Adhaeribacter radiodurans: one gene and its partner. The protein of the gene in region 2 interacts with the protein of the main gene of each other region in a pairwise test. Links are inferred from orthologs where the notes say so. Each region holds a gene or a part of one and is shown on either strand. Other genes may lie near its edges.

Region 1 (6,538 bases), 2.6 Mb from region 2 along the record:
AATTCGCCGGCCGCAATAATGTGGCGGGAACGGCAGAACAAAACAAGAGTATGAGGTCCGGAAGCAATGGCGCCTAGTAGTTCCGGTTCACTGCTCAGGATAGTTACGGGATCGGTTACTTTGCGGCGGGCTGCACTTGTTTCAGTGTAGCTGGTATAAAATAACGTAGGATTGCCTGTTAACACCACCCGGATTATTGCCGTCTTTATTTCCTGATTAGTAGTGGTACTTATATCCAAGTCCAGGCGAATATTTTATTCCACCGTACTTATTACTATATCCACTAACCGGCTTCCAGGAAAAACCTGAAAAAAATTTTGTAAAGTGGCAGCCGGATTTCTGGGAAAAGAAATTTCTGTTCTCATAATAAAATCTAGCTTAGCTAAATAATACTATTTACGATAGGCAGATAAGTAAGTAATACGTTTTAAGTTATAGGTTTTAAGTTTATAAAAATCTTTCATTCCCCTACTTAACTCAAAAATAACTTAAATTTAATTCTGACATTTTACTTAAAATTGGAGAAAGGAATTGTTTACCTATTTTATTACTAATGGTAAAAATAGAAAATATAGACAAACTGAAGGGCAGGCACTAGATTGTTGTATTAGGAAAATGATATTCATTTAATTACACTGAAATCAAACATTTTGATACATCTATCCCTTTACTTAACTAGGTTCAGGTTCAGAATAGGATTTAAAAAAGTAATTAAATTAAGCTTTTTAAAGTTGCTGGTTTATCTATTTTACCAGAAGCAGTAGTGCAGAAATTAGCAATGTATTTAAATGCTTTTGGTATTTCGTACTTATTGAGTATTTGCTGTAAATGTTTTTGAATAGATTCTTCTTTGGTGTTTTCTAACTTTTCTCCTTCGAGTACAGCTACAATACGTTGGCCTAGTTTAGCATCGGGTAATGGAGTAATAAAAGAACGATAATTTAGATCTAACTCTAGTAATGCTTGCGCTAAAGCTACTTCTACTTTTTCGGCCTGAACCTTTACTCCACCGCTATTAATGGTATTATCTACCCGGCCTAACCATTCAAATTCATGTTCTGAAATAAGGTTTGCGAGATCGTTGGTAGTAATTAATTGATCATTTGTTAGATTACCTATAATGGTCAAGCAGCCTCGTTCATCCAAGCCTAGTTTTACAGAACTAGCTGCCTTAAAGTAAGAATCAGGTTTGCTCCCGTTTAAACGCTTTAAAGCCACATGCGACGATGTTTCGGTCATGCCGTAGGTGTGATAAACGGGCGCAGCAATATTCTGAATTTGCTTATATAATATATCATTCACAACAGCCCCACCCACCAAAATGCCTTTCATCTGGTCTAATAAATATTTCTTTTCCGGCGACTCTGTTATTATTGCCTGTAATTGCAGGGGCACGAAGGAGCCAAAGTCATATTCATCCGGACCATTAGGAGGTAAATATTTAAAAGGATTTCCAATAGGCTCGATTATCGTTAAATGTAAATTGCCCACTAACCCGCGAACCAGCATCATCATACCACCAATGTACTCGGTGTTTAAGCAAACTAATGTCCGGTCATTTTCTTGTAAGTTTAACGCCAGCAACGTATTTTGTGCACTGGCAATCATTTGAGCCCGGGTTAAAGTAATTAATTTGGGAGCACCCGTGGAGCCAGAAGTATTAATAGCAATTTCCTGAACCCCATTCAGCCAGTTTCGACAAAATTCCAGGGTAGTAACTTCGTACCCATTCAAGGGTATGCTATTCCGGAACGAGTAATTAGCAATTTCCTCGTAGTAAAACTTCTTCCCGTTAAGCAGCAGGTGATCCATAATTCGTTGTTAGTTGCTGGTTGTTAGTTATTGGTTATAAGTTGTTTGATTTTTATAAGTTTTTAGTACTTAGAAAAATTACATAAAGTTAAAGCGACTTTTTGCCTGCTCTTGTTTAATCAAAAGAATTCCCAAGAAGTATTTCTAGAATCAACCTTAACATGTGCTACAAATTATTTTAAACTATAAACCAGAAACTAACAACTAAAATCAAGGGAATTTAGGGAATTTCGAAAAGTCGGGTTTCCGTTTTTCCAAGAAAGAATTTTTACCTTCTTTGGCTTCGTCGGATAGGTAGTAGAGTAAAGTAGCATTACCCGCTAATTCCTGAATACCCGCTTGTCCGTCGAGTTCGGCATTAAAAGCAGATTTTAACATCCGCAGAGCAATAGGGCTTTTTTCCAGTATTTTCCGGCACCATTCTACAGTTGTTTCTTCGAGTTGGTCAAGGGGAACTACTTTATTTACTAAACCCATATCCAAAGCTTCTTGGGCATTGTATTGGTCGCACAAGAACCAGATTTCACGGGCTTTTTTCTGGCCCACTATGCGGGCTAAATAAGAAGCACCAAAACCACCATCAAAAGAACCAACCTTAGGGCCAGTTTGGCCGAACCTAGCGTTGTCGGCGGCAATACTTAAATCACAAACTACGTGCAATACATGGCCACCGCCAATGGCCCACCCGGCCACCATCGCAATAACTGGTTTTGGAATACGACGAATTTGCATTTGTAAATCCAAAACGTTTAAACGGGGCACTGCATCTTCGCCAATATAACCCCCGTGACCGCGTACGCTTTGGTCGCCGCCACTGCAAAAAGCTTGTCCTCCTTCGCCGGTAATAATAATTACTCCTATTTCCGGGTTTTGGCGGGCAAGTTCCATGGCATCGCTCATTTCCTGAACCGTAAGAGGCGTAAAGGCATTGTGCTTGTGCGGCCGGTTTATACTTATTTTCGCAATTCCTTGGAAATACGAAAACAGAATTTCTTTATAATCTTTAAGGGTTTGCCAGTTGTACTTACTTTGCATAGGTTTTTGATATTAGCTAACTCCAATTTTTAAATGCGTCCGAAGGTAGAGTATACGCCGGAAAAATAAAACGGATAAATAATGGATTATAAAACAACAGCCACCGCTAAAGGTTGCAGTGGCTGTTGTTTTACTTCAGGCGTTTGCCTTTAAGTTGCTTGAAATTAGCTTTTTACCTCAAATTCAGGTTTCTTCATAATGTTCCAGATATTTATCCACAGACCAAGGGCCGGAACCAATAATAAAACAACTGATAAGGAGTATTAAGGTAAATAAGGCAGTCCACCATTCGGCGGTTGTAGTATTTAACTGGATTTCTGACCAAACAAAATTGATACCGCCCTGCGCCATGTTGTTGTCAGACGCCATCCGGATACCAGGCATGGTAAAGAGAACCGCGCCTAATAAAATTGGAATCTGGAAAAAAATGGCTATGCGGGTAAGAAATCCTAAAGCAATAAACAAACCGCCAATAATGTGCATGTACGCAATAAACTGAATTAATACTTGGGCATTCCAATTTAAACTTGTCCCATTTAAAGCATTAATGTTGGAAATAAAAATTTGTACGGATTCAATTTGGCTAAGAACAATAAAGCCTTTCACAAACAGAAAAACTCCTAAGCCCATTCGTACAAAATCAAACCAGGCAGGATAATGCGTAGAGGCCCAGTTTTCAATTTTTTGAGTAATTTCCATAGCACTTTAATTTAAAGTAATTAAACTACTGATCCATTTGAAATTAAACCTCTCGGTGAGTACGCATGTAATGGTCAATAGACCACCGGCCGGAATCGAAAATGAAGAATACAATCAATAAGCAGAGTGTTAATGCCGAAACCCACCATTCGGTATTAATGGATCCGTATTCTAAACCGGGTCGTACAAAAAGTACTGCTCCCACCAGAATAGGAAGTTGGAATAAAACAGCAAGTCGGGTTACCAGGCCCATCGCAATGAGTAAACCACCTACTAAATGCGCAAAAGCAATGTAGTGCGCAAACCAAAAAGAAGACCAGTCCATGTTAATGTTAATCAACAACCTTTCTAACACGGCGATGTCGCTGATAAATATCAGCCCTTTGACGAAGAGGAAGATTCCGAGACCAAATCGGATAAAGTCGAGCCAAATGGGATGATGCCGATCGGCCCACAGCTCAATTTTGTGCGTTACTTCCATAATCCTAATGATTTTAAAGCGTCTAACCAAATATACGATTTAAAATGACACTAAGACTAAGTTATTGAAACAAAGTTACTTGCTCTTGAAAGGAGATTGCTGTCGGTACAATTGAAAAAAATCAGCGTTTTCTTCGCTTTTAGTAAATATTTCTAATATGCCTGGGCCGTTATTCCAAAAATTAGCTAGGTTTTCGGTCAATTGCTGCAAGTTTTCGCAAGGGTAATATTTTAAATTAAACTCCTGTGCTGTTAATTGGGCGTTTAGACCTTGGTATGTTTCGAAGAATTCTGCTAGTTCCGGTTGCTGGCGCGGTCCATCAATCAGCCTAAAAATGCCGCCAGCGTGGTTATTTAAAAGAATAATACGCAAGTTATTCGGCAAGTAATTATGCCATAACCCATTGCGGTCATAAAAAAATGCTAAATCTCCGGTTACTAAAGTAACTATTTGATGAGTGCTAAGCGCACTGCCTACTGCGGTGCTGGTGCAACCATCAATGCCGCTGGTACCTCTGTTTGCAAATACACTAATATTTTGTTCGGGTTTTAACCCGATTATATTCGCGTACCGCACGGCCATGCTATTAGCTACATGTAAAATACTGTTATCCGGTAAGTGCTGTAAGATCCGGGCAAATGCAGTAAATTCATTAAAATAGTTTTGGCCTAGAAACGCTTGCAGATAATCAGCCGCTAATTCTTCCTGCGTTCGCCATTCTGTTTGGTAGCTTTTATTAACGGTTTCTTTATTAGTTGATGCTTGCGTAAAAAAGCTTTGCGGAGCACACCTAATTATGCGCGTAAGCGACTGAAAAGGATCGGCGGCGGTACCGGCAGGTTGCAAGTGCCAATGTTCCCGGGCCGGGAAATCTCTTAAAAATAATTTTAAGTTCTTCGAGATATTAGATAAACCAAATGAAATTAATAAATCTGGTTGTAAATCATCTGCTTTTTTTGTGCTTTCCCCGTTTAAGAAAACATCGTGGTATCGGATAGCCTCGGGTAAAGTATGCTGGTTACTAATAATATCCGCCACCATTACTGCCCCTGTTGCGCGAACAAAAGATTGTAAACCAGCTTGCGTAGCTGTTTCTTTTGCTTGTTGTCCGGCTACAACTAAGATTTTAGAAAAATTTAGTAATTCTTTTTGCAGTTGGTCTTGTTGCGCTTTGGTTAAAGCATAGGCATTGTGCCATTCTTTTATAACTTTTACTTCCGGATTAAACGCCATTGTTTCGCCGGGTTTGGGATAAAACGGTTCCCGCAAAGGCACGTTTACCTGCACCGGACCCGGTGGGTAAGCTTTAGTTTCCAGAATAGCTTCAGAAAGTATCCGTTGTGCAAACCAATTAGCGTCCGGATGTTGCGTATCTACGGGGAAAGTAAAACTACGCTTAATATGTGCCCCATAAATGTTTTCCTGCCGGATCGTCTGACCATCCAGTTGATCAATCCATTCGAAGGGGCGGTCGGCGGTAAAAACCAGTAAGGGTACTTGTTGGTAAAAAGCTTCGGCAATAGCTGGACCATAATTTAAAACGGCCGTACCCGAGGTACATACCAAAGCCACCGGTTGGTGCGTAGTTAAGGCTATGCCTAATCCTATAAAAGCAGCTGCCCGTTCGTCGCTGATGGTTCGTACCTGAATTTTTGGGTGCCGGACAAAGGCCAAAGTTAAAGGCGCACAGCGCGAGCCGGGCGAGAGAATAACATTTTTAATGCCGTGCTGGGCGCAAATTTCAGCAATATCAAAAACAGCTTGTAAGTTCATGAGGGTTGAATACGGAAAACTTGCCGCATGGTGTCCATTTTCATACGGGTTTCCATCCATTCTTTATCGGGTTCCGACTCCGTGGTAATACCGGCTCCGGCATATGTAAGCGCTACTTGCTCTAAAAATTGGGTGCAACGCAGGTTTACGTAAATATTAGATTCGCCGTTAATATTTACCGGACCAAGAAAACCGCTAAAATACGCCCGATCATACCTTTCTTTTTGCAGAATAAAAGCAGTGGCGGGTTCTTTGGGCATGCCGCAAACGGCCGAGGTTGGATGAAGAAGCTGTAACATTTGAGTACCTAAAGTTGGAAAAGTTTCCTCATTCATATTCACGGTAAAATCGGTACGCAAGTGCATTAAATTACCTGCTACTACCGTGCGCGGACCTGTTTCCTGGTACTCCCGGAGGCGAATGCTTTTAAAACAATTAAGAATATAGCGCTCCACCATAGATTGCTCTTCAATTTCTTTTTGCTGCCACATGGCCTTGGCCGGATTACTACCCGGCGTTAAGGGTTGCGTACCAGCCAAGGCTACGGTTTTAAAAATTTTATTGGAGGAAACCTGCACCAATATTTCCGGCGAAGCGCCCATCCAGGTACCAGTATCCGGAATAGAAACCAGGGAAGTAAAAGCATTTGGGTAAGTTTCCTGCAACTTAATAAAAGTATCTACCACGTCAAATCCGGCAGAAAGCTCAGTGACCCGAACCCGCGATAACACCACTTTT
Region 2 (8,370 bases):
AAGCTGCAACAAAGTAAAAAAGTGGTAGATCAAAACCTGCAAGCTATTGATCGGCAAATAAAACAGGCGCAGCGGTTCTTCGAGCAAGGTATTGTAACCAGAAATGATGTATTACGCTTTCAATTGCAACGCAGCAATGTGGAGCTATCCGGCGTGGATCTGGAAACAAACCGGAAAATTGTGGTCTATAATCTAGGTATATTATTAGGATTGCCCGATAATACTGATTTACAAACCGAAGAATTACATAATCCGGCCACCGAAATCCCTGCCTTAACCACTTTTATGGATGCGTCTATTGCGAATCGCCAGGAATTAAAATCACTTGGTTTAAACAGCCAGGTAGCCGATTTAAACATAAAATCCATTAAAGCCGATGCCATGCCAACCGTTTTGGTGGGAACGGATGCTTACTACGTTAACCTGAAAGGCCCATTTGTACCCCATACTAATGGATTTATAGCTCCGGTTACAGCCGCTGCTACCGTAGCCTGGAATTTTGACCGGATATGGCAAAACAAAAATAAAATTAACGAAGCCCGCATCCAGAAAACGCAAGTAGACATTAACCGCGACATAGTAACGGATCAAATAAAAACCGAAGTAAATCAGAGTTACCAAAATTATGTAAAAGCGCTGGAACGGATCAAAATTCTGGAAACCTCCATTGTGCAGGCTCAGGAAAATGATCGTACCACTGCCTCGCAGTACCAAAACAAAGTAGCAACTGCCACCGAGCGGGTAGATGCTCAATCGGAACTGTTTCAGGCCCAGATAAACCTGGAACTTGCCCGCGCCGATGCTCAAATTGCTTACTATACTTTATTAAAATCAACCGGAAAAATCTCGCAAAAATAATTTTTTAGTGTCATGGAGACAGCAACAGAAATAATAATCGAAAAAAAGAAAAAGAAAAAGTCAAATAAGGTAATTCCTATCATTCTAGGGCTTGTATTACTGGGAGGAGCTATATTCGGTATTCGGGAATATATTTATTATGGCAAACACGTAGATACCGACGATGCGCAGATTGACGGCGATATTAGTCCGGTAGTGGCCCGGGTAGGAGGGTACGTGGAAGAAATCAACTTTGAAGAAAACCAACCGGTAAAGCAAGGCCAGATAGTAGTAAAGCTAGATGACCGGGACTTACGCATTCGGTTAGAGCAAGCCGAAGCCGCCCGCCGCGGTACCAGTGCTAATATTAATGTATCGCAGGCTCAAATTACCGCTACCGCCGCTAACCTAACTAGTGCCAAAGCCAACATAGAAGCCGCCGAAGCCCGGCTCTGGAAAGCCACTCAGGATTATAACCGCTACGCTAACTTAATTCAGGATGGTTCTATTACCCAGCAACAATTTGATCAGGCAAAAGCCGAACGCGATGCAGCAGCAGCTAACCTGGAAGCAGCTAAAGGACAATACCGGGCAGCTAACCAGCAGGTAGGTACTACCCGTTCACAGCTGGCTGCTACCACCACCGGCATAGACCAGCGCCAGGCCGATATTGATTTTGCTAATCTGCAACTTTCTTACGCCCAGGTTAAGGCTCCTGCCTCTGGGATTGCTTCTAAAAAGAATGTGCAGAAAGGCCAGTTGATACAGGCCGGACAAAGCTTATTTTCCATAGTAAACGAAAACAGCTTGTACGTTACCGCCAACTTTAAAGAAACGCAATTAGAAAAATTACGCTCCGGCCAAAAAGTAAATATTGAAGTAGATGCTTTTCCGGAAGAAAAAGTAATGGGCGAAATTTATAATTTTTCGCCGGCTACGGGCGCTAAGTTTTCTTTATTACCTCCCGATAATGCGACCGGTAACTTTGTGAAAGTAGTGCAGCGGGTACCGGTTAAAATTAAAATTAATACCCGGAAAGAGATAATGGATCAATTACGGCCCGGAATGAGCGTACGGGTTTCGGTAATCACGCAGGAATAATTATGGCTGAAACCGGATTGAAAAAGTGGGTAATTACCATCACGGTAATTACCGCTTCTTTGCTCGAGCTGATTGATACCACCATTGTAAACGTATCTATTCCGCAGATGCAAGGAAATTTAGGGGCCACCCTCGAAGATATAGCTTGGATAACAACGGGTTATGGCGTGGCTAACGTAATTATATTACCCATGTCGGGTTGGCTGGGAAGTTATTTTGGCCGCAAGAATTACTTTTTAGGCTCAATTGTATTATTTACCATTGCCTCTTTCTTGTGCGGTAATGCTACTACTCTGGAAGAACTCATTGCTTTTCGTATTCTGCAAGGTTTAGCAGGTGGTGGTTTAATTTCTACGGCACAAGCTATTTTACTGGAAACCTGGCCACCTGAACAGGTAGGTACCGCTACGGCTTTATTTGGTTTAGGAGCGGTAGTTGGTCCTACTATTGGGCCTACCATTGGCGGCTACATTACTGATAATTTTGCCTGGCCCTGGATTTTTTACGTGAACATACCCGTAGGTGCTATTGCCGCTTTTGCCACCTACACTTTTGTGCGCGAAACTCCACGAGATGGTAAAGGCCAACCCATTGATTGGTGGGGCATTGCTTTACTGGCCTTAGCGGTAGGTAGTTTACAAACCGTATTGGAAAAAGGAGAATCAGAAGATTGGTTTGCCGCTCCTTACATTATTGTATTATCGGCAACTTCGGTAATTGGCACCATTTTATTTATTTGGCGCGAAAAAAGTACCAAGCACCCTATTGTGAACTTTAAAATTATGCGGCACAGAAGCTTTAGCGTAGGTATGTTTACTTCTTTTGTGCTGGGTTTGGGGCTTTACGGATCTATGTTTGTATTCCCCGTTTTCTGCCAGACTTTATTGGGTTTCACGGCGCAGCAAACCGGCGAATTACTATTGCCCGGTGGTTTGTTTACCATTGTAATGATGCCTTTTGTGGGTAAAATGCTGCAGCGGGGCGTACCGGCTCAATTTATGGCTACCGTGGGGATGTTCTTGTTTTTTGTTTTTTCCCAGATGCTGATTAAATCTACTTTAGTGAGCGGTACCCACGATTTCTTCTGGCCTTTAGCTATCCGGGGCGTAGGTATGGCTTTATTGTTCGTTCCACTTACTACTTTAGCTATTCAGGATTTAAAAGGTAAGGAATTAGGGCAAGGAACCGGGTTAAATAACATGATGCGGCAGTTAGGCGGATCATTTGGTATTGCTTTACTTACTACTTTAATTCATGTGCGCTCTGGTATTCACCGCAACGACTTGCTGGTAAATATTAATGAGTTTAATCCGGCTTTCCTGCAACGGTTCCAAGGCTTAATGCAAACTTTTGTGGCAAAGGGGTATTCGTTGCTCGATGCTAAAACCGCAGCGTACCGGGCTATTGAAGGTACCGTGATAAAACAGACTATGCTCTTATCGTATACCGATGCTTATTGGATTTCCGGTATGATTATGTTGTGCTCTATTCCGTTGCTATACCTGCAAAAATTTAAAAAGAACGTTAAGCTACCAGTGGATGCACATTAATTATTAAAAACTGGGAAATTTAAGTATTTGCTGAATTAGATAAGCTAATAAAACAAAACCCCTCCTGAACTCAGGAGGGGTTTTGTTTTTTACAGATACTTATTAGGAATTAAGTATTGTTGTACGTAATCCGTTATCCCGTCTTCTAAAGTGTAGAAAGGCCGGATAAAACCAATATTTTTTAGTTTTTGCATGTTGGCCTCAGTAAAGTATTGGTAATTATCGCGGATTACTAAAGGCGTATCCACAAAATCAATATTTATGTCTCTGTTCATGGCCGTAAAAGTATTAAAGGCTAAATCCAGAAACGTACGGGCCTGGCCACTTCCCAAATTGTAAATACCGGAGTGCTGCCGTAAATGCATTAAAAAATAACACACTTCTACTACATCTTTTACGTACACAAAGTCTCGCATTTGCTCCCCATCTTTATAATCCGGGTGGTGCGATTTAAAAAGTTTTAATCGGCCATTATCATTAATTTGGTTAAAAGCATGGAAAATAACCGATGCCATACGGCCCTTGTGGTATTCGTTGGGACCATACACATTAAAAAACTTTAACCCTGCCCAAAAAAATGGTTTAGCTGTTTGCTGTAATACCCACTTATCAAATTCATGCTTAGAATCGCCATACGGGTTCAAAGGGTTTAGCAGCGGTAAAATAGCTTCATCGTCGTCGTAACCTAATTTGCCGGCCCCGTAAGTAGCGGCCGAAGAAGCGTAAACCAGTGGAATTTGATACTCGCAGCAAGCTTCCCAAACTTTTTTAGAATAATTAAGATTAAGTAAATCAAAAATATCCTTACTAATTTCAGTAGTATCGGTGCGGGCACCCATGTGAAAAATAAATTCTACTTCTTCGTAGTTATCCGCTAGCCAATCAAAAAAATCGTTACGATCTACGTAGCGTTTAATTTTTTTTCCTTGCAGGTTGTTTTCCTTTTTTGCTACCGAAAAATTATCGACTACAATAATATCATTAAAATTATCAGCGTTTAGCCGACTTACCAGACAAGAACCAATAAAACCCGCAGCCCCGGTTACTACTATCATATTTAAATTTTATTTACAACCTGTTCTAAACTTAAGCGCTAAATTTACGAAAAAATCAATACCCGGCACGGTTAACTCAAATAGGCTTACTGATTTGTTGTTTTAAAGAAAGTGCCTTTACTTATACAGAGTACATTAGAATAGAATGCAGCAAAAATTAAAAATTAAAAGTTTTTTATTAGGGCTATGGTGTGGCATGTTGCTTTTACTTTTTGCCGAAGCAGGCTGTCAGTCTAAATCCAAGAAAGTGAAAACAGATTTATCTGTTAAAGAATATATTACCATAACCGACGATTTAGGAAGAAAATTAAAAATTCCGCATTATCCTAAACGGGTAATGGCGCTGGCTCCCTCGGCTACTGAAATGTTGTTTGCCGTATGCGACGAAAGCCAAATAATAGCCCGTACGCAGAATTGCAACTATCCGGCTCAGGTAAAAAGTAAACCAGTGGTAAATAATTACCCAATGGATTATGAAAAATTAGTACAGCTAAAGCCGGATTTGATTTTTACAGTAGATGGTATTACTCCGCCCGAAGTAGCCGCCCGCATTCAGGAATTAGGTATTCCGGTTTATTTTCAAACATTCGGGAAATTAAACGATATTTTTGACCGCTTAGTGGATATTGGCCGCATTATGCACCGCGATGCTTACGCCATGTATTATGCTGATTCTTTACAAAAACAATTAAAAAAGATAGCGGCTCTAAAGGGAAATACCGCATATAAACCCAAGGTATTAGCTATAACCTGGAACGATCCCATTTATGTGTACGGACGCAATACTATATTTACAGATAAACTTCATGTAATTGGCGCAGAGAACGCCGTTACAGAAGTAATGTCGCAGCCTTATCCGGCTTTAACCCGCGAGTATATTTTAAAAGTAAATCCAGATGTAATTATTGGTGGCACCTTCGGGAAAATGGATAGTACTTTCTTTCAGCAGTACCCGGAATTAAAACAAACGAATGCTTATCAAAACCGCCGTATATTTGCTGCCACCGACGACTTAATGTCCCGGCCTAGTCCGCGGGTTGTGGAGTCGGTACGCGAACTGCAATCTTTCCTGAAACTTTGACGAAGAACCTAATTATTTATGTAGTACTAATTGTTCTGCTCCTGTTGGTGTTAGGAACGGGCCTATTGGTTGGCAGCTTTGAAACCTCACTCGCCGATGTGCAAGCTGCGATTCTGGCTTATGAACCTGATAATCCTGTCCATTTTGCCATTGTACAGTTGCGTCTGCCCCGCTTGTTGTTAGCCTTATTGGTAGGCAGTTCCCTGTCGTTTTGCGGTTATTTAATGCAAGCCATGGTCAATAACCCCTTAGCCGATCCGTATATTTTAGGTACTGCTTCCGGGGCATCGTTAGGCGCCTCCTTAAGTATTTCGGGTGTAATAGCTACTACCTGGGGAACCATTTATTTACCACCCTTTTTTGCCTTAATAGGTGCTTTTGGCGTTACAGTTTTAGTTATTGCCTTAGGTTACCGGAAAGGTCAGATTATACCCACTCAACTATTATTAGCGGGCATTGCCATTAGCTCGCTTCTCACAGCTTTAGTAAGTTTTTTTACTTTTCTCTTTGGCTCTGAGAGTAATATTAAATCAATTTTATTCTGGTCGATGGGAGATTTTGGGCGGGCAAATTGGGATTTCTTAGCTTATCCGGCTATTGCCTTAATTTTAGCTTTGCTTCTCTTCCGGTTTCAGGTGAAAGAATTAAATACTTTATTATTAGGGTCCGAACGGGCGCATGCTTTAGGCGTACACGTGGTACGTACCCGCTGGCTTATTTTAATTACGGTCGCCGTACTTTGTGGTTTCTCGGTAGCTTTAGCAGGTTCAGTAGGGTTTGTAGGTATAATTATTCCGCACGTTACGCGAGCATTAATGGGAATTACGTATAAAAATAACCTTTTGGTGTGTGCCTGGTTAGGTGGTGTGTTTATGATCGCCTGCGATATTTTATCTCGTTTTATTTACCCGCCCGCTGGTTTGCCGATTGGTATTATTACTTCGTTTTTCGGGGTGCCTTTTTTCGTATATTTGCTGTTGAAAAAGCAATATCATTTCAACTGATGGTTTATATAAGCAGACTAGAACACTTTAATGCAGCGCATAAGCTGTTCAACCCAAATTGGTCGATAGCGAAGAACAAAGAAGTGTTCGGACCGTGTGCAAACGCTAATTGGCATGGCCATAACTACGAATTGATTGTAACGGTTAAAGGTACTCCCGATCCGGATACTGGTTTTGTAATAGACCTGAAGAAACTCAGCTTACTTATCCGGGACCATATCATCCAAAAAGTAGATCATAAAAACCTGAACCTGGATGTAGCTTTTATGGAAGGCAAACTAGCCAGTACCGAAAACTTAGTTATCGAATTTTGGAATATACTAAAACCACTTATATCTAAAATTTCCAGTTCGGCTCAGTTACACAGCCTTAAATTATACGAAACACCCCGCAATTTTGTAGAATATCTTGGCGAGTAAAATAAGTATAGTGTTGAATTGTTAGGTTGTGGAGGTGTTATCGGAATTATTTTATTATCTGGTACGATAGTCATTCAGCAATAAAATCATTAAGCCAACTTACAATTCAACCATCCAGCAATTTAACAATTCAACCATCTAAAATATTGAAATATTATCTGATTGCGGGCGAGCGTTCCGGCGATTTACACGCAGCTAAGTTAATGCAGGAACTCCAAAAGCAAGATACTAACGCTGAGTTTCGCTACTGGGGCGGCGATATGATGGAAGCGACCGGTGGGTATTTGGTGCGCCATTACCGCGAGTTGGCTTTTATGGGTTTTAAGGAAGCAATTACTAATTTATTTAAAATAGTTCGCTTTCTCCGGGAATGCAAAGCCGATATTTTAGCTTACCAACCAGATGTGGTTATTTTAGTAGATTATGCCGGCTTCAATCTTCGTATTGCCAAATTCGCGAAAGCCAATGGTTTAAAAGTGTTCTACTACATTTCTCCTAAAATTTGGGCCTGGAACCAGGGCCGGGTGCATACTATTAAAAAGCTGGTAGACCGGATGTTTGTTATAATGCCGTTCGAAGCAGATTTTTACCAGCAGTTTGATTATAAAGTAGATTATATAGGTAACCCTATTGCAGATTTAGTAAGTGCGCATCAAGCTAACCCCTCATTCAGGCAACAAAATAATTTAGTAAATAAACCTATAATTGCTATTCTACCGGGTAGTCGTAAACAAGAAATAGAAGCTATTTTATCCGTAATGCTAAGCGTGGTGTCGGATTTTCCGGAGTACCAGTTTGTAATTGCGGCAGTTTCTAACTTAAATCCGGAGTATTACCGAAACATCGAGAAAAAAGATAATGTAAGTGTGGTAACTAACCAAACTTACGATTTACTGGCTAATGCTCAGGCCTCTTTAGTTACTTCGGGTACTGCTACTCTCGAAACAGCTTTGTTTAATGTGCCGCAGGTAGTTTGTTACAGTACCAGCGCCCTATCGTACTGGATTGCGCGGGCTGTAATTAAAGTACCCTATATTTCCTTAGTAAATTTAATCGCCGGTAAACCAGTAGTAAAAGAGCTTATTCAAAATGATTTGAACAGTAGAAATATTATTGCTGAATTAAGAAAGATTACAAAAGACGACGCAGTAATTCAGCAGCAAAAAGGCGATTACCAAGATCTTCGTAATTTATTAGGCGAAGCAAAATCTGCTGCGAAGGCCGCTGAATTAATGGTAAATTACTTGTCTTTAGATGCTGGTCATTAGACTTTAGATAGTAGACTTTTTACTAGAGTTTAAATAGATAAAAACAAAGGTGGCT

Evidence for each region. The genes of interacting proteins can lie anywhere in the genome.
Region 1: the proteins of rfaD (region 2) and menB interact in binary tests that used the Escherichia coli proteins (3 or more experiments, as listed by UniProt). The link is inferred for Adhaeribacter radiodurans from one-to-one orthologs.

Annotation. Positions count from the first base shown.
Region 1 is NZ_CP055153.1:2,668,743-2,675,280, reverse strand. Bases 936-3,854 are described here. They hold menB (1,4-dihydroxy-2-naphthoyl-CoA synthase), read right to left. Parts: upstream 2,848-3,854; coding sequence 2,023-2,847; downstream 936-2,022. Other genes in these bases: HUW48_RS11065 (DoxX family protein), read right to left, coding at 3,590-3,854; HUW48_RS11070 (DoxX family protein), read right to left, coding at 3,031-3,546; HUW48_RS11080 (AMP-binding protein), read right to left, coding at 936-1,812. In the rest of the region: HUW48_RS11085 (hypothetical protein), read right to left, coding at 1-239; more of HUW48_RS11080, read right to left, coding at 712-935; more of HUW48_RS11065, read right to left, coding at 3,855-4,027; menD (2-succinyl-5-enolpyruvyl-6-hydroxy-3-cyclohexene-1-carboxylic-acid synthase), read right to left, coding at 4,103-5,800; HUW48_RS11055 (chorismate-binding protein), read right to left, coding at 5,797-6,538. UniProt on the Escherichia coli protein: Converts o-succinylbenzoyl-CoA (OSB-CoA) to 1,4-dihydroxy-2-naphthoyl-CoA (DHNA-CoA).
Region 2 is NZ_CP055153.1:5,277,504-5,285,873, reverse strand. Bases 2,561-5,501 are described here. They hold rfaD (ADP-glyceromanno-heptose 6-epimerase), read right to left. Parts: upstream 4,544-5,501; coding sequence 3,578-4,543; downstream 2,561-3,577. Other genes in these bases: HUW48_RS21140 (ABC transporter substrate-binding protein), read left to right, coding at 4,689-5,501; HUW48_RS21150 (DHA2 family efflux MFS transporter permease subunit), read left to right, coding at 2,561-3,488. Outside these bases: HUW48_RS21160 (TolC family protein), read left to right, coding at 1-858; HUW48_RS21155 (HlyD family secretion protein), read left to right, coding at 871-1,938; more of HUW48_RS21150, read left to right, coding at 1,941-2,560; more of HUW48_RS21140, read left to right, coding at 5,502-5,624; HUW48_RS21135 (FecCD family ABC transporter permease), read left to right, coding at 5,621-6,628; HUW48_RS21130 (6-pyruvoyl trahydropterin synthase family protein), read left to right, coding at 6,628-7,047; lpxB (lipid-A-disaccharide synthase), read left to right, coding at 7,194-8,315. UniProt on the Escherichia coli protein: Catalyzes the interconversion between ADP-D-glycero-beta-D-manno-heptose and ADP-L-glycero-beta-D-manno-heptose via an epimerization at carbon 6 of the heptose.